One region of the Xenorhabdus santafensis genome, then DNA from elsewhere that is predicted to be linked to it. Evidence: predicted binding sites of a transcription regulator. Region 1 holds the regulator's gene; the other holds the start of a gene.
What was found. Region 1 encodes CRP, which controls carbon source genes, mostly activating them, when cyclic AMP is high. Its sites were predicted from a motif close to ATGTGANNNNNNTCACAT; they were not measured.
Positions count from the first base shown of each region.

Region 2: a site for CRP is predicted at 5,238-5,255, ahead of gntK (gluconokinase). Genes of this name have one in related genera too.

Region 1 covers NZ_VCDN01000011.1:245,344-252,846, forward strand. The annotation lists gene FE392_RS02735 (aspartate aminotransferase family protein) at 1-1,104, shown strand, start outside; gene crp (cAMP-activated global transcriptional regulator CRP) at 1,202-1,834, opposite strand; gene FE392_RS02745 (phosphoribulokinase) at 2,339-3,208, opposite strand; gene FE392_RS02750 (YheU family protein) at 3,286-3,504, opposite strand; gene FE392_RS02755 (hydrolase) at 3,507-4,592, opposite strand; gene FE392_RS02760 (LysE family translocator) at 4,693-5,298, shown strand; gene FE392_RS02765 (LysE family translocator) at 5,670-6,275, shown strand; gene murP (PTS N-acetylmuramic acid transporter subunit IIBC) at 6,291-7,503, opposite strand, start outside.
Region 2 covers NZ_VCDN01000019.1:195,338-202,840, forward strand. The annotation lists gene FE392_RS06370 (6-phospho-beta-glucosidase) at 1-197, shown strand, start outside; gene FE392_RS06375 (LacI family DNA-binding transcriptional regulator) at 250-1,221, shown strand; gene gntR (gluconate operon transcriptional repressor GntR) at 1,368-2,363, shown strand; gene FE392_RS06385 (putative quinol monooxygenase) at 2,564-2,839, opposite strand; gene FE392_RS06390 (aromatic alcohol reductase) at 3,093-4,022, opposite strand; gene FE392_RS06395 (LysR family transcriptional regulator) at 4,166-5,080, shown strand; gene gntK (gluconokinase) at 5,457-6,017, shown strand; gene gntU (gluconate transporter) at 6,014-7,351, shown strand; gene FE392_RS06410 (SGNH/GDSL hydrolase family protein) at 7,433-7,503, opposite strand, start outside.

The DNA of each region.
Region 1 (7,503 bases):
CACGAATATATTGATTTTGCCGGTGGCATTGCTGTTTTGGCCTTGGGACATTGCCATCCGGCCTTGGTCAATGCCCTGAAATTGCAAGGCGAAAAATTGTGGCATGTCAGCAATATTTTCACCAATGAATCGGCTTTAATTCTGGCGCAAAAGCTGATTGATGCAACGTTTGCACAAAAGGTCTTTTTCGCCAATTCAGGCGCTGAGGCAAATGAAGCCGCATTTAAACTGGCTCGCCGTTATGCCATTACTCGCCATCACCCGGATAAAACCAAAATCATCGCTTTTCATCAGGCGTTTCATGGGCGCACATTTTTTACCGTTTCAGTGGGTGGACAACCGAAATACGCCGATGGGTTCGGCCCCAAGCCCGCTGATATTATCCATGTTCCTTTCAATGAGTTGGACGCAGTCAGAGCCGTGATCAGTGACGATACCTGTGCTGTTGTTTTAGAACCCATTCAAGGGGAAGGTGGTGTGACTCCTGCGACGGCAGAATTTCTGCGTGGCGTGCGTGAACTGTGCGATAAGCACCAAGCCTTGTTGGTTTTTGATGAAGTTCAGAGCGGCATGGGGCGTACTGGCAAGCTGTATGCGTACCAGCATTATGGTGTCATTCCGGATATTCTGACAACAGCAAAAGCCTTGGGAGGCGGTTTTCCAATCAGTGCCATGTTAACCACGGATGCTATTGCGGCGGCAATGGAAATAGGCTCCCAGGGAACAACCTATGGTGGAAATCCACTAGCTTGCTCTGTGGGAAGCGCCGCAATTGATATTATCAATACACCGGAAGTGTTGGCAGGAGTGGAAAAACGGCATGATTTGATTATCCATGCGCTGGAAAAACTGAACCAAAAATATGGCATTTTCCACGAATTTCGCGGAAAAGGGCTGCTGATTGGAGCTGTATTGCAAGCTGAGTATCAGGGGAAATCCAAAGAGATATTGCAGTACGCGGCGGAACAAGGTTTGATGCTATTGAGTGCTGGAGAGAGTATCTTACGTTTTACCCCTTCATTAATCATTCCTGAGGATGACATTGCGGAAGGCATGGCACGGTTGGATCGCGCGATTGCACGTTGGTTGAAATGGGGTGAATAAGTCAGCGAACAGGAAAGCAAGCAGGAAGAAGAAAACAGAATAAAGCAGCCAGTGTGGGATCGGTGGATGACACTGGCTGAATTTAGACGTTCAGGAACTAACGGGTTCCATAAACAACAATAGTTTTACCATGTGCAGAGATCAGGTTTTGATCTTCCAGCATTTTCAGAATGCGGCCAACCGTTTCACGGGAGCAACCTACAATCTGCCCGATTTCCTGACGTGTAATTTTGATTTGCATACCATCAGGGTGGGTCATTGCATCGGGCTGTTTGGCCAGATTGAGTAAAGTCTGGGCGATACGGCCTGTAACGTCCAGAAAGGCTAAGTTCCCCACTTTTTCAGAAGTCGTTTGCAGGCGACTTGCCATCTGAGCAGATAAACGCATCAGAATGTCAGGGTTAACCTGAATTAACTGGCGAAATTTCTTGTAGGAAATTTCAGCCACTTCACAGGCACTTTTAGCTCGTACCCATGCCGTACGCTCTTGCCCTTCCTCAAACAATCCAAGTTCACCAATGAAATCTCCCTGATTTAAATAAGAGAGAATCATCTCCTTGCCTTCTTCATCTTTTATTAGAACAGCAACCGAACCTTTAACAATGTAGTAAAGCGTCTCTGCTTTCTCACCTTGATGAATAAGCGTGCTCTTGGATGGATATTTGTGAATATGGCAGTGTGACAAAAACCATTCAAGAGTAGGGTCTGTTTGTGGCTTGCCGAGAACCATTCGCTTTATCCTCTGTTGTTATTTCCGCCTTTGTGAAGTGAGAAACTGACTGTTTCCCTCTAGGCTGGCTTTATAAAGTCAATAGATTAACATATTAACTTGCTGAAAAACTGACAAGGGGAAATTTTATATGGCTGATAAGAATTTCAATATGCTGGTGTATTGAAGTTCGGCCATACTTCTTGCCAGTCTCGCTTGTAACCTAGTTTGTAACACAGGAAAACGTTTCTGTCTTCTCCTGTATCGCTTCAGCATATTAAACTGGTCGCTAGATTACCAGAAATTAGCCTGATGAAGCGGTTTTATTGATTTTGTATTTATAAAAAAAGAAAAAATAAGGTTAGGCGCTGTGCCTGAAATGTGAAGTTTCATCCTGTTTTGGCTTATTTAGGGAGAAGTTTTTTATCGTTAATTTATGGCGACATGAATTGGTTAATTATTTAAATAAAACAGGCAGCATTATTTTTTGTTACCTGTTTCATTAAAAATAAAATGAACTCTAGATTATGAGATCTTTTTGCCTTCCAGTAATTGTTTCACCAGCGGGGCCATAATTAATTCCATGGCCAAGCCCATTTTGCCGCCAGGGACGACGATAGTATCGATGCTGGAAATAAATGACCCCTGAAGCATAGCGAGCAAATAGGGGAAATCTATTTGGGTTAGGCCCCGGAAGCGGATCACGATAAAACTTTCGTCCAGCGAAGGGATCGCATTGGCTGAGAAGGGGTTAGAAGTATCAACCGTAGGGACGCGTTGGAAGTTAATGTGGGTACGCGAAAACTGCGGGGTGATGTAGCGGATATAGTCATCCATCGAACGGACAACGGAATCCATGACGGCTTCTCTGGAATGCCCGCGTTCACTGGTATCACGGATCAATTTTTGTATCCATTCCAGGTTGACAATGGGAACGACCCCAACCAGCAGGTCAACATGGCTGGCAACATTGTGCTGGGGAGTAACGACACCGCCATGCAGCCCTTCATAAAAGAGAATATCGGTGTTTGAGGGTAAAGGTTCCCACGGCGTGAATGTGCCGGGCAATTGATTATAGGGTACGGCCTCATCATAAGTATGCAGGTATTTCCGGCTGCGGCCGCTTCCTGTTTCACCATAGCCAGAGAATGTTTGCTCCAGCATACTGAAATCATTGGCTTCTGGCCCAAAGTAACTGATATGCCTGCCCTGTTCTTTTGCTTTTCGAATTTCAGCATCCATTTCAGGACGCGTATAACGATGGAAACTATCCCCTTCAATGAGTGCGGCCGTTGCGCCAAGTTGCTGGAAAATCTTGCGGAAAGCCACACTGGTTGTTGTTGTTCCTGCTCCACTGGAACCAGTGATTGCAATGACAGGATATTTGGCAGACATGAACAAACTCCTTATCAATAATTCTTGAAATTATATTTTTTAATCAGAATGTTATGGTGAGAAACACAAGCCAAACCTTATGGACGGAACATCTCTTTAGGCATGATATTGACTGTTTCATGTAATTCAGACCATACCAGCAGAACCTCACCTCGTTCAAGTTGACGTTTGATGTCCTGTACTTTTTGTTCAAGTGTTTTTTCTTGTTCGCCGTAATCTGTGCCTTCCCGCAAAACAAAACTTTCTATTAAGTTAAGCAGGGTATCGGGCTCAAGTTGTTGCCACGGTATCATCATTGTCATTGCTCCGGATGATGTTTGGATTGCTCTGTAGTCGGTTGTTTTTCAACTAACTGTTGTTCAGATAATTGTTTTTGCGGTAATGCTTTTTGAGATGATTGCTTCAAACGGGATGCCTCTAAATAAGATGCCAGCCAGTCAGGAATGCGTTGTTCCAGCCACATTTGTGGGGTTTTCAGGGAGCCACTGACAAAACCGACATGGCCGCCATGCTCGGTCAGTTGATATTGAATATTGTCCGGCAAACGGGCCAAGTCAGGGATCACTTCCGGTGCCATAAATGGATCATCTTTAGCGTGGATAATCAACAGCGGCACTGTGATATCCGGTAATCGAGGCAGAGCGCTGCACTGGTGATAATAATCATCCGCATCTTTAAAACCGTGGAGCTTGGATGTGATTACATCATCAAACTCCCGTAGTTTCTTCATTGAGTTCAGTTGCCCGAGGCTCAATGGCAGAGAGTTAGGATAACGCAGTAACTTACGCGTAGCGTTGTTTTTCAGTTTATTGAGCAGGTAATGTTGATAGATTTGGGAAAAGCCTTGTTCTATCCGCCTGGAACAGGCTTCCAGCAGAAACGGTGCCGAGACGATGACAGCGGCATCCACTTGTGCCCGCTCTTGTTCTTCGGCTAAATAACAAGCCAGCATGTTTCCGCCAAGGGAATAACCGACCGCGGCAGTAGGGGCATCGCCATAAGTGGTGTTTAACCAATTGAGGAAATAGCGAGCATCATTGGTTTCCCCTGAGTGGTAAATGCGTTGCTGGCGATTGGGTTCCCCACTGCATCCACGAAAATGCATCACAACGCCGAGCCAGTCTCTTTCCTTACAGGCACTGATAAGGCCGTGGGCGTAAGGGCTATTGAATCCCCCTTCTAAGCCGTGAAAAAGCACTAAGCGTGGTTTATGGGAAGCGGTTTCAGGATCTTCACTCCATGCTAAATCCACAAAATCATCATCGGGCAAGTTGAGCCGCTGCCAGTGAGGTTGCAGTTTAGGATGACGCCGGAGCAGGCGAGGTAAAATCGTTTGCAAATGGGGGTTACTCGCACCCCTTAGGGGACAAAAGTTCTCACTCATAATAAATTGATTTCATGATTGTCTGCCTTGTGTGTGGCATAACATACTGTTATTTTTCTTGAAAAGAAATGTTGGCCATTTGAGTTAGGTGAATCTATCCATGACAGCAAGTTTGATATTCTCGCTTAGTACCTTTATGTTTATTTCTGCTATCACCCCAGGGCCAAATAACTTGCTGCTGACATCAGCGGGAGCTAACTTTGGCATTCGTCGCTCGGTACCGCTTTTTTTGGGCATCATATTGGGAATACAGATAATTTTATTTCTGTCCGCTTTTGGTGTTGCTGCTTTGCTGTTGATTTACCCCGCGATGTACATTGGTCTGAAGGTGCTTGGTAGCCTGTATTTATTGTGGCTGGCTTGGAAAACGGCGACGTCACATTATAAACAACTGAATACAGCACAGCCGGTAGGGGGGCCAATCAAAATTCACCAAGGCTTGCTATTGCAATTCTTGAACCCCAAAGCATGGTTTATGGGATTGGGGGCAATCAGTAGTTACAGTTTGCCGGGAGCACTATATAACAATTCGATACTGACTATTAGCGTAGTAATGTTAATCATTAATTCAATAGCGTGTGTAATCTGGCTAGTCCTCGGTTCATTGATTGGCCGCCTATTGAGAAATCGCCATGCGTGGTTCACCTTTAATATCGTGATGGGGCTACTGACCGCCGCTTGCGTCCCGTTAATCTGGCTGAGCTAAAATGAGGGGCTGAGGTTAATGTATATCAATATTTTTACTGGCAAAGAATAATATCAGTATAAAGCCTGCGATATAGGCGACGATAAGCCCCCATAATTTAATCCTTAATTCGCTTTAATCCGACGCGTAATTCCCTCTACGCGTTCAAACCCATAAATAACCCATCAATGGCACCATAGAATCGACTTGATCCGCGCCGACCATGACGAAGCAAAATCGTTTGCAAATGGGAGTGACTTACACTTCTTTAAAGGACAAGAGCTTCATTCATAATGAATTGATTTCATGATGATCTGCCTTGTTTGCGGCATAACATGCTGCTATTTTCCTTGAAAGGAAATATTGACCCTTTGGGTGAGGGGAATCTACCCATGACTGCAAGTTTGATATTCTCGCTAAGTACATTTATGTTTATTTCTGCTGTCACTCCAGGCCCAAATAACTTGCTGCTGACATCTGCGGGAGCCTCCTTTGGCATTCGTCGCTCGGTACCGCTTTGCTTGGGTATTGTATTGGGAATGCAGACAATTTTATTGCTGTCCGCTTTTGGTGTGGCTGCATTACTGATTATCTATCCTGCGATGCATACTGGCCTGAAAGTGCTCGGTAGCCTGTATTTATTGTGGCTGGCTTGGAAAACGGCAACTTCACACTATAAGCAACTGCACACAGCGCAGACGACAGAAACCCCCATCAAAATACATCAAGGCTGGCTACTGCAATTCTTGAACCCCAAAACATGGTTTATGGGGCTGGGGGCAGTCAGTAGTTACAGCCTGCCGGGGGCGCTATATAACAATTCGGTATGTGTTATTAGCGCAGTCATGTTAATTTCCAGCGCAATAGCGGGTGCAATCTGGCTTATGCTCGGCTCCTTGATTGGCTTTATGCTGACAAATCGCCATGCGTGGTTCATCTTTAATATCGTTATGGGGCTATTGACCGCCGCTTGTGTCCCGCTAATCTGGTTTAGCTAAAATGAGGGGCTGAGGTCAATTTACATCAATATTTTTACTGCCAAAGAATAATGTCAGTATAAAGCCTGCGATATAAGCGACGATAAGCCCCGCTGCATAGACCGCCATCCCTGTGAAAATGCCGCTATTGGACGTCATCAGGGGCAGGGCAACGAGCCCGGAAGGGCCGAATACACTATTTAATCCGACGGGCAATCCCCACCATGCGATCAAACCAATAAAAAACCCACCAATGGCACCACCGAGACAGGCGGTGACAAAAGGCTTAACGCGGGGCAGCGTGACACCATAAATCAAAGGTTCCCCGATCCCGAGAAATCCCGGAATAATGGCACCTTTGATTTGAGTGCGCAGCAGCGAATCTTTGGGGGCTTTCACATACAGTGCTAGTGCGGAGCCGACCTGACCGGCTCCGGCCATTGCGAGGATCGGGAATAACGAGTTGAAGCCCTGTGCATCCATCAAAGCAAAATAAACGGGGACGAATCCCTGATGCACGCCGAACATAACGGCGATCAAAAACAGTCCTGCCAGAATTGCCGTGCCGAATGGGTTACCATTCAAGTGAATGAACAGCCATGACATCGCCGTAAATAAGTAGCTGCCGATGGGCATAATGATGACAAAGGCGATTGCGCCCATGATAAGCAGGGTAATTGCAGATGTCAGGATCATATCCAGATCAGCCGGCATTATCTTGCGGATTTGTTTCTCTACCCAAGCCCCAAGGATACAGGCAATCAAGACGCCAATGATATTGCCACGGGGATCAATGGCGAACCCAAAGAAATTGCTGATACCGGAATAAAACCCGCTGGTGGCTTCAGCGTTATAACCCAGTACGAACAGGGAGGCGATAATGGCGCCATTAACGCTAGATCCGCCGAAGGCTTTTTGTGCATTGTAACCAATCAGAATGCTCAGGAAGCTGAACATGCCTTTGCTGAATATTTTCATGTAACCGAGCATTTCAACCAAAGCTGCATTGGGATCAGCCACGCCTTTGACAAAAATTTGCTCCAGTAATGTAGCAAAGCCCAATAACAGACCAACGGCAATGAAACCGGGGATCAGTGGTGTGAATATAGTGGCAAACTTCGCCAGAAATTTATGGATTGAACTGGTTTGTTTTTCTTTGAGATGTTTTTTATTGGAAGAGGCGATGTCTTTTAGATTGTCGGAGTGAATTTCAGCAGAGCCCGGCACTGCCTCATTGGGGAGATGTGAG
Region 2 (7,503 bases), on a different contig from region 1:
CGGGGCATATGCTGGCGTTGACACAACAAGTGAAAGCCTTTGAACGTTTAACGATAGAAGCCGCAGTTCACGGCGATCGCAAGGCGGCATTGCTGGCGCTGGTGAGCCATCCTTTGATTGCAGATGCCGCGCTGGATTCGACATTATTAAATGAAGTGCTGGATATCAATCGAATGTATTTGCCACAATTTCAATAAAGCAGGCATGCACTTACCAGTGTCTGTGAGGAAAAGGTGATAAGGAAAAAGCATGGTAACACTGGAAGATGTGGCTGCTTACGCTGGCGTTTCCCGCGCCACGGTATCGCGGGTTGTCAATGGCGATAAAAAGGTTCGGGAAGCAACCCGTGAAAAAGTGGAGAGAGCGATTGTTGAGTTGGGTTACCGCCCCAATCTTGCGGCTCGTGAGCTTGCTTCCAGTCAGGGCAATACGCTGGGGCTGGTAACAACATCTTATCGCGGTGGCTTTTTCGGCGCTTTGATGGATAGCATCCAGACAGAAGCAGAGCGGCATGGTAAGCCGCTTCTGGTTACACAGGGAAGGGACAGTGCAGAAAATGAGTGGCAGGCGATTAGCCATTTGCATAGCCTGCGCTGCAATGGGCTGATTTTGCATGTCCGTTCGATAAGCGATGATAAATTACGGCAACTGGCTCAAGACGGGCACGCTTTCGTTTTGCTGGATCGGCAGGTTGTGGGATTGGAGCAGCGCTGTGTTGTATTTGATCACCACAAGGCCAGTTACCTTGCAACTCAAGCCTTGATAGAACATGGGCATCGGCGCATTGCTTGCGTCAGTGGCCCTTTAGGCCGGAACCCAAGCCAACAGCGTCGGAGAGGCTTTTTGGATGCCATGCAAAATGCCGGGCTGCAATCCATCGCCTGTTTGGCTGGGGAGTACGATTTGCAAAGTGGTTATCAGCAAACCCGTACGATTTTGGCAACATCGCAACCTGATGCCATGTTTTTTTGCAGTGAAGAAATGGCGCTTGGGGCGTTGCTGGCGATCACGGAACGGGGTTTAAGTGTACCGGAAGATATTTCCATCATCTGTTATGACAGCGGGGAAAGAGCCGCCTTTATCCATCCGGCATTGACCAGTGTCCATTTTCCCATCACGGATATGGCCCGTTTTGCCGTGAATCTGCTGCTTGAACCTGATGTGCAGCACCCTGAATTCATCCCACGAATTATTTATCGGAACTCACTCCGCCATGCGTAAATCATCACAGTTTTAAAGATTGGCGTAAATGAGATGAGAGAGGGGTGGCATTTTTCACCAAAAAGCATGTTGTTCTGGTGTATAAATATGTTAAAACCGCGTGCTATTCCTCTGTTAGTTTCAAAAATGATTGTAGTGCATTGAAAATGAAGAAAAAACGCCCAGCCTTACAAGATGTTGCAAACCTCGTTGGGGTCACAAAAATGACGGTTAGCCGCTTTTTACGTAATCCCGATCAGGTTTCTGAAGCCCTGGGGAAACGCATAGCTGAAGCTGTGGAACAGCTGGGCTACATTCCCAACCGAGTGCCGGATATCTTGTCTAATTCCACCAGCCGTGCAATCGGTGTTTTGCTGCCTTCACTGACCAATCAGGTTTTTGCTGAAGTTATTCGTGGGATAGAACATGTGACAGACAGCAGTGGGTATCAGACTATGCTTGCTCACTACGGTTATTCCGCCCAGAGGGAAGAAGAACGCTTGCTTTCACTGCTTTCTTACAACATTGATGGCTTGATTCTGGCGGAGCGAACGCACACCCCCAAGACCCTGAAAGTATTGCAAACAACGGGAATTCCGGTCGTCGAGCTGATGGACAGTGTATCGCCTTGCCTTGATATTGCGGTAGGGATCGATAATTTTGAGGCTGCACGCCAGATGACGATGGCAATGATTGAGCGAGGTTGCCAGAATATCGTTTACCTTGGTGCCCGACAGGATGAGCGGACGTTAATGCGTCTGGAAGGGTTTGAAACGGCCATGCGCAGTGCCGGGATGCGCCCAAGGAAAGTAATGACGTTCGCTAGTTCATCCTATTCATTGGGGGCGCAGCTTTTGCAGGAAACCCGCCAGAAATACCCCAACGTTGATGGCTTGTTTTGTACAAATGATGATATTGCCATCGGCGCAATTTTTGAGTGTCAGCGTCAGGGAATTAAAGTACCGGAAGAAATTGCGGTAGCAGGCTTTCATGGTCATGACATCGGGCAGGTCATGACACCAAAACTCGCCAGTGTGCTGACTCCCCGTGATCTGATGGGGCGCAAGGCGGCAGAAGCATTGCTGAACCGTTTGAAAGGCGAAAAATCAGCATGCACACAAATTGATGTCGGTTTTACTCTCTCATTGGGCGAAAGCATTTAACTAACCTTATACTTGGCTACCACTTTTGTAGAGCGATAGTCCCCGACTGAAACACCATAATTACAGATATACTGGTAGAAATATCCTACCAGTGTTTCAGATTGAGGGAACGGAACACAGATAAAGGGGTTAACAGGAGACATAGTAATCCGAGTGTGTGAGCACCCTGATTTCGACTGACGTGTAGCGGATAAGTGTAATCACACAATCTCGGAAATTTCATATTCTCTGACAATTGTGCTGGTCTTTTTACCCCATATTGAAGCTCTTGTTCTTTTCTGGTGAGTATCAAAGGCATCTTTGTCTGTGAAGAGCTCTTCGACTATCCAGATCAGAGGATCTTCTGTTGCTGTTACCTCGAAAGAAAGGCATCCGGTCTCTTCCGCAGTCAATTTTTTGTGCTCAGAGAGGTATTGGCGGACAAGCTCCGACTCTTCTGCACTTTTACATATTAAACGACCAGTCAGTTTAATCATTATTATCCCTATTTTTATTGAAGTTAATTTCGGATACCAAATATTTATTCAATTTAAAATTTATTTTTATTCTAATTAATATGCAATGCCTATGAAATGCATCATTAATTTTTATATTTTCTTGGGTCGACTAACTAAGTGAAATTTCTGAGAAAGGCGGTTAGTAGCTATAGTAGGCATCTTTCTCGCCAAAGAAAAATGGCAGGAGAATCTAACCGCTGCGTCCTGCCAGTTTTCATTCAGGGGAAGCGAGTTAAAGGAATGCTTTCAGCCAGGAAGCAATATTTTGGGTCGGCAGATGGTTTTGTGCATTGTAGGTTTCATTCATCGGCCACCACATACCGTCCCCTCGGGCGAAAGCCGCACGATAGCGAATCATCTGATCATCTGGATTTAAACGTAGTGCGTCCCGCAGTGCGCTCAGGCTATAGACGCTTCTGGTAAAAGGTTGCTGCGTTACGCGTTCAACGGTTTCAGCCAATTTTCCGTATGAAGTCGTTTCACCCGCCACAAATACCACTTCATTGGCAATGCGGGGCTGATGCAAATAAATGGCGGTGGTCAGTCGGCCGATATCGTCTGGCGAGGTAACGGTGACCTGCGTTTCCCATCCCCCGAGTGCGTGGATCGTTTTTTCGGCTAAATTCACGACATTGAATGCGGGTTCAAAAAGAAAACTGGTAAACATTCCAGTCGAAACGATAACCCATTCCGTTGCCTGCTGTTGGCGCAATAAAGTGCGAACATCATATTGTTCGTCCCAGACCGGCTGACCACTGCCTTTGCCGACCACATCGTAATTCACACCAAACTGCCAGGGAAAATATCGCCTGACGCCTGCCTCCAGCACCGCGCGGGTGATCTTTATCTGCGTACCAGCTCCGGCGATGAACCCCATGCAATTGATAACGCTATCAAAAGCCTTAAAGCATGCTGTCAGTGATTCAACCGTGTCGGCAGCGATGTCGATAGGAATAAATGCTGCGCCGGTATCCGCCAATCGTTGGTGGATACCAGATCGCAGTTTGCCCTGTTCATCCCAAGAGCCAGGCGAAACGATCACCGAAACGCGGCTTTTTAACTGAGTTACAGCCGGCAGCAGCGAGTTCAGGACGGCAGCACCCAATTGTCCCGCTCCTAGCACTAATATGTTTTCGCCAACCTTTAAATCATCTTGCTTCATTTTAATGCCTTACTTTTCAATGTTGCGTATTTACCTTGTGTTTGGCGATATTACGGCGACAATCCTCTTTTGATAAGTACAAGTGGGCGGGTTAGACTGTTCGCATAAATGGAATAATCAAGACGTTTATGGCGGGGGGCAATATGGATAAGCTCGAATCAATGCAGGTCTATGTTTATGTGGTGGAGACTCATAGTTTTGCCAGAGCAGCAGAGGTACTGGGGCTGCCGCGTTCAACGGTATCGCGGGTGATCAAGGAACTGGAAGCTTGGCTTGGTATCCAGCTGCTACAGCGCACTACCCGAAAACTTAGCGTGACCACCGATGGACGCAGTTATTACGACGAATGCAAAAGGATCTTGGCCGATATTGCGACCATGGAATCATCATTTTCGGGCAGGTCTGGGCAACCCAAAGGCAGGTTTAAAGTGGGAATGCCGCAATCTCTCGCCCGGCATTGCGTTATTCCGAGAATTCAGGAATTTCTGCACTGCTATCCCGAACTGGATTTGATGCTTTGCTCCAGTGATAACGTGGAGGACATTATCCAAGAAGGATATGACTGCGTGATCCGCACCGGCAGAATCGAGGATTCAACGACTTTGGTCGCCCGTCCACTGGCAAACTTTACATGGGTGATTTTGGGCGCTCCGGCATACATGGCAGCCCATGGAAAGCCTGAAAATCTGGAAGATCTGGAAAAGCATCACGCTGTGGGTTATCTGAGTCACCGCACCGGGCGAACCACTGAATGGTTTTTTACTCTCGACGATGCGGATTGCGTGATCCGTATGAAAGAGAGTCTGGTTGTCGATGACACGGATGCCTACATTCAGGCCGGAATTCAGGGGATGGGGTTAATTCGCGTGGCCAGCTATCTTGTTGCGCCGTATCTGGAGAACGGGGCACTTATTTCTTGTCTGGAGCACCACACTTTTGATTTACCTTTATCTCTGGTGTATCCGCAAAACAGGTATCTTCCGCCTTCGGTTCGGGCATTTTACGACTGGAGCAAGGTGGTTTTGAATCAACCGGCTTACCGGCTCAACATGACATAATCGAGTGGAATTCCCGTGCGCTTACAGAAAAGTTGCGATAGGGGGATACAGATATGGCTATACAGAAACAATCACGTATGAATTAATCAGCACGCAGTTAGTTGATCGTGAAATTGTTTAAATATTGTAGCTCAAAATGATACTTACCTACCTTCAATTGCGATAAGCCTCACATTTTCCTTTTTTGACCAGATTGACTGATTGCTCGCCTTCCTGAGCTACTGTTATGTTACCGGTAACTTATTATCGGTAACACTTTGTGGTTACTGCTTAGAGACTGTTTTTAGATACTGTTGCTGTGGACGGTTTTATTACTAAATTTTCAGTTAATTGATAGAGATAGCCAAGCTGTAAGGTTGACATAAAGGAGTTTTATATGAGCGATACCCAGCAGTTAAACCATGTTTTTGTCTTGATGGGGGTATCCGGTAGCGGTAAGTCTGCGGTTGCCAGTGGTGTTGCCCGTGAGTTAGGCGCTGCATTTCTGGATGGCGACTTTCTGCATCCCCGCGCCAATATTACAAAGATGGCACAAGGACATGCCTTAAATGATGATGATCGCCGCCCGTGGCTGAAAGCACTTAATGATGCCATTTTCGCAATGCAGCGCACGAATCATGTTTCTTTGCTGGTCTGTTCCGCCTTGAAAAAAAGCTATCGGGATATGTTGCGTGAAGGCAACAGCAACCTGTCCTTTCTCTATATGAAAGGTGATATTGACCTGATTGAAGATCGCCTGAAAGTGCGCAAGGGGCACTTCTTCAAACCACAAATGCTGATTTCGCAATTTGAAACGCTGGAAGAGCCTGGCAGTGATGAAAAAGATGTTCAGCACATTGATATCCAGCCAGCGCTTGATGATGTCATCAAAAAAACAATCCAAGTTATAGATCATACAATTAAAACTACTGACAGTATTAATGAGGAACATCAATGAGTACATTAACTCTCGTTCTGACTGCCGTCGGCTCGGTTCTTTTATTACTGTTTCTGGTGATGAAAGCCCGAATGCATGCCTTTATCGCCCTGATGCTGGTTTCTATGGGAGCCGGAATTTTTTCAGGGATGCCACTGGAAGAAATCACCCAGACAATACAGAACGGCATGGCGGGCACATTGGGCTTCCTCGCGGTTGTTGTGGCACTGGGGGCAATGTTTGGCAAGATCCTGCATGAAACAGGTGCCCTTGACCAAATCGCGGTAAAACTACTGGGCAGTTTTGGTGAAAAACGAGCGAATTATGCACTGGGAATTGCCGGGCTGATTTGTGCCTTGCCGCTGTTTTTCGATGTGGCAGTTGTGTTGTTGATTGGTGTGGTATTTGCCGTGGCGCGCCGTACCAACGGCAATGTCGTCAAATTGGCAATCCCTTTATTTGCCGGGGTTGCAGCAGCGGCTGCGTTTTTGGTGCCGGGGCCAACTCCCATGATGCTGGCTTCCCAGATGGGCGCTGATTTTGGTTGGATGATCCTGATTGGGCTGAGTGCCGCTATTCCCGGAATGTTACTGGCAGGGCCGATATACGGCAACTTTATCAGTAAATATGTCACATTGGATTTGCCGAAAGATCTGAGCACTCCAAGTATCGGTAAAAACCAGATGCCTTCCTTTGGTTTCAGTCTGGCACTGATTTTATTCCCGTTGGTATTGGTAGGATTGAAAACCATTGGCGCGCGTTTTGTTGACCATAGTTCTACGCTGTACCAATGGCTGGAATTCATTGGGCATCCTTTCACGGCTATTTTGATCGCATGTCTGGTAGCCATTTATGGTCTGGCTATCCGTCGTGGAATGAGCAAAGAGAAAGTGATGGATGTCTGCTCTGCGGCAATTCAGCCTGCGGGCATTATCTTGCTGGTAACGGGAGCGGGTGGCGTATTCAAACAAGTACTGATTGATTCTGGCGTCGGGCCTGCTTTGGGGAATTCGCTTGTTGATGCTGGCCTGCCAATCGCACTGGCGTGTTTTATTCTGGCCGGGGCAGTTCGCATGATCCAAGGTTCAGCCACTGTTGCTTGCCTGACAACGGTGGGCTTGGTATTGCCGGTAATCAATGAGCTGGGCTATTCCGGTGCGCAAATGGCCGCATTGTCAGTCTGTATCGCTGGTGGTTCTTTGGTTCTCAGCCATGTGAACGATTCTGGTTTTTGGTTATTCGGTAAATTTACCGGCGCGACTGAAGTACAGACCTTGAAAACATGGACAATGATGGAGACCATCTTGGGTACTACTGGCGCGATTGTCGGCATGATTTATTTCGCCATGCTGTGATGCTGAGTGCTTTTTCAAAATAAGCGCTTAATGGCACCTTAATTCACACTAATAAGTTGATTAAGGTGCCTTGTTTTCCCACTAATTCGATTTTCCGACTAACCCCGTAAACTGCTTATAAAGGGCTTCGGCACTGCGTTCATAACCTGCCG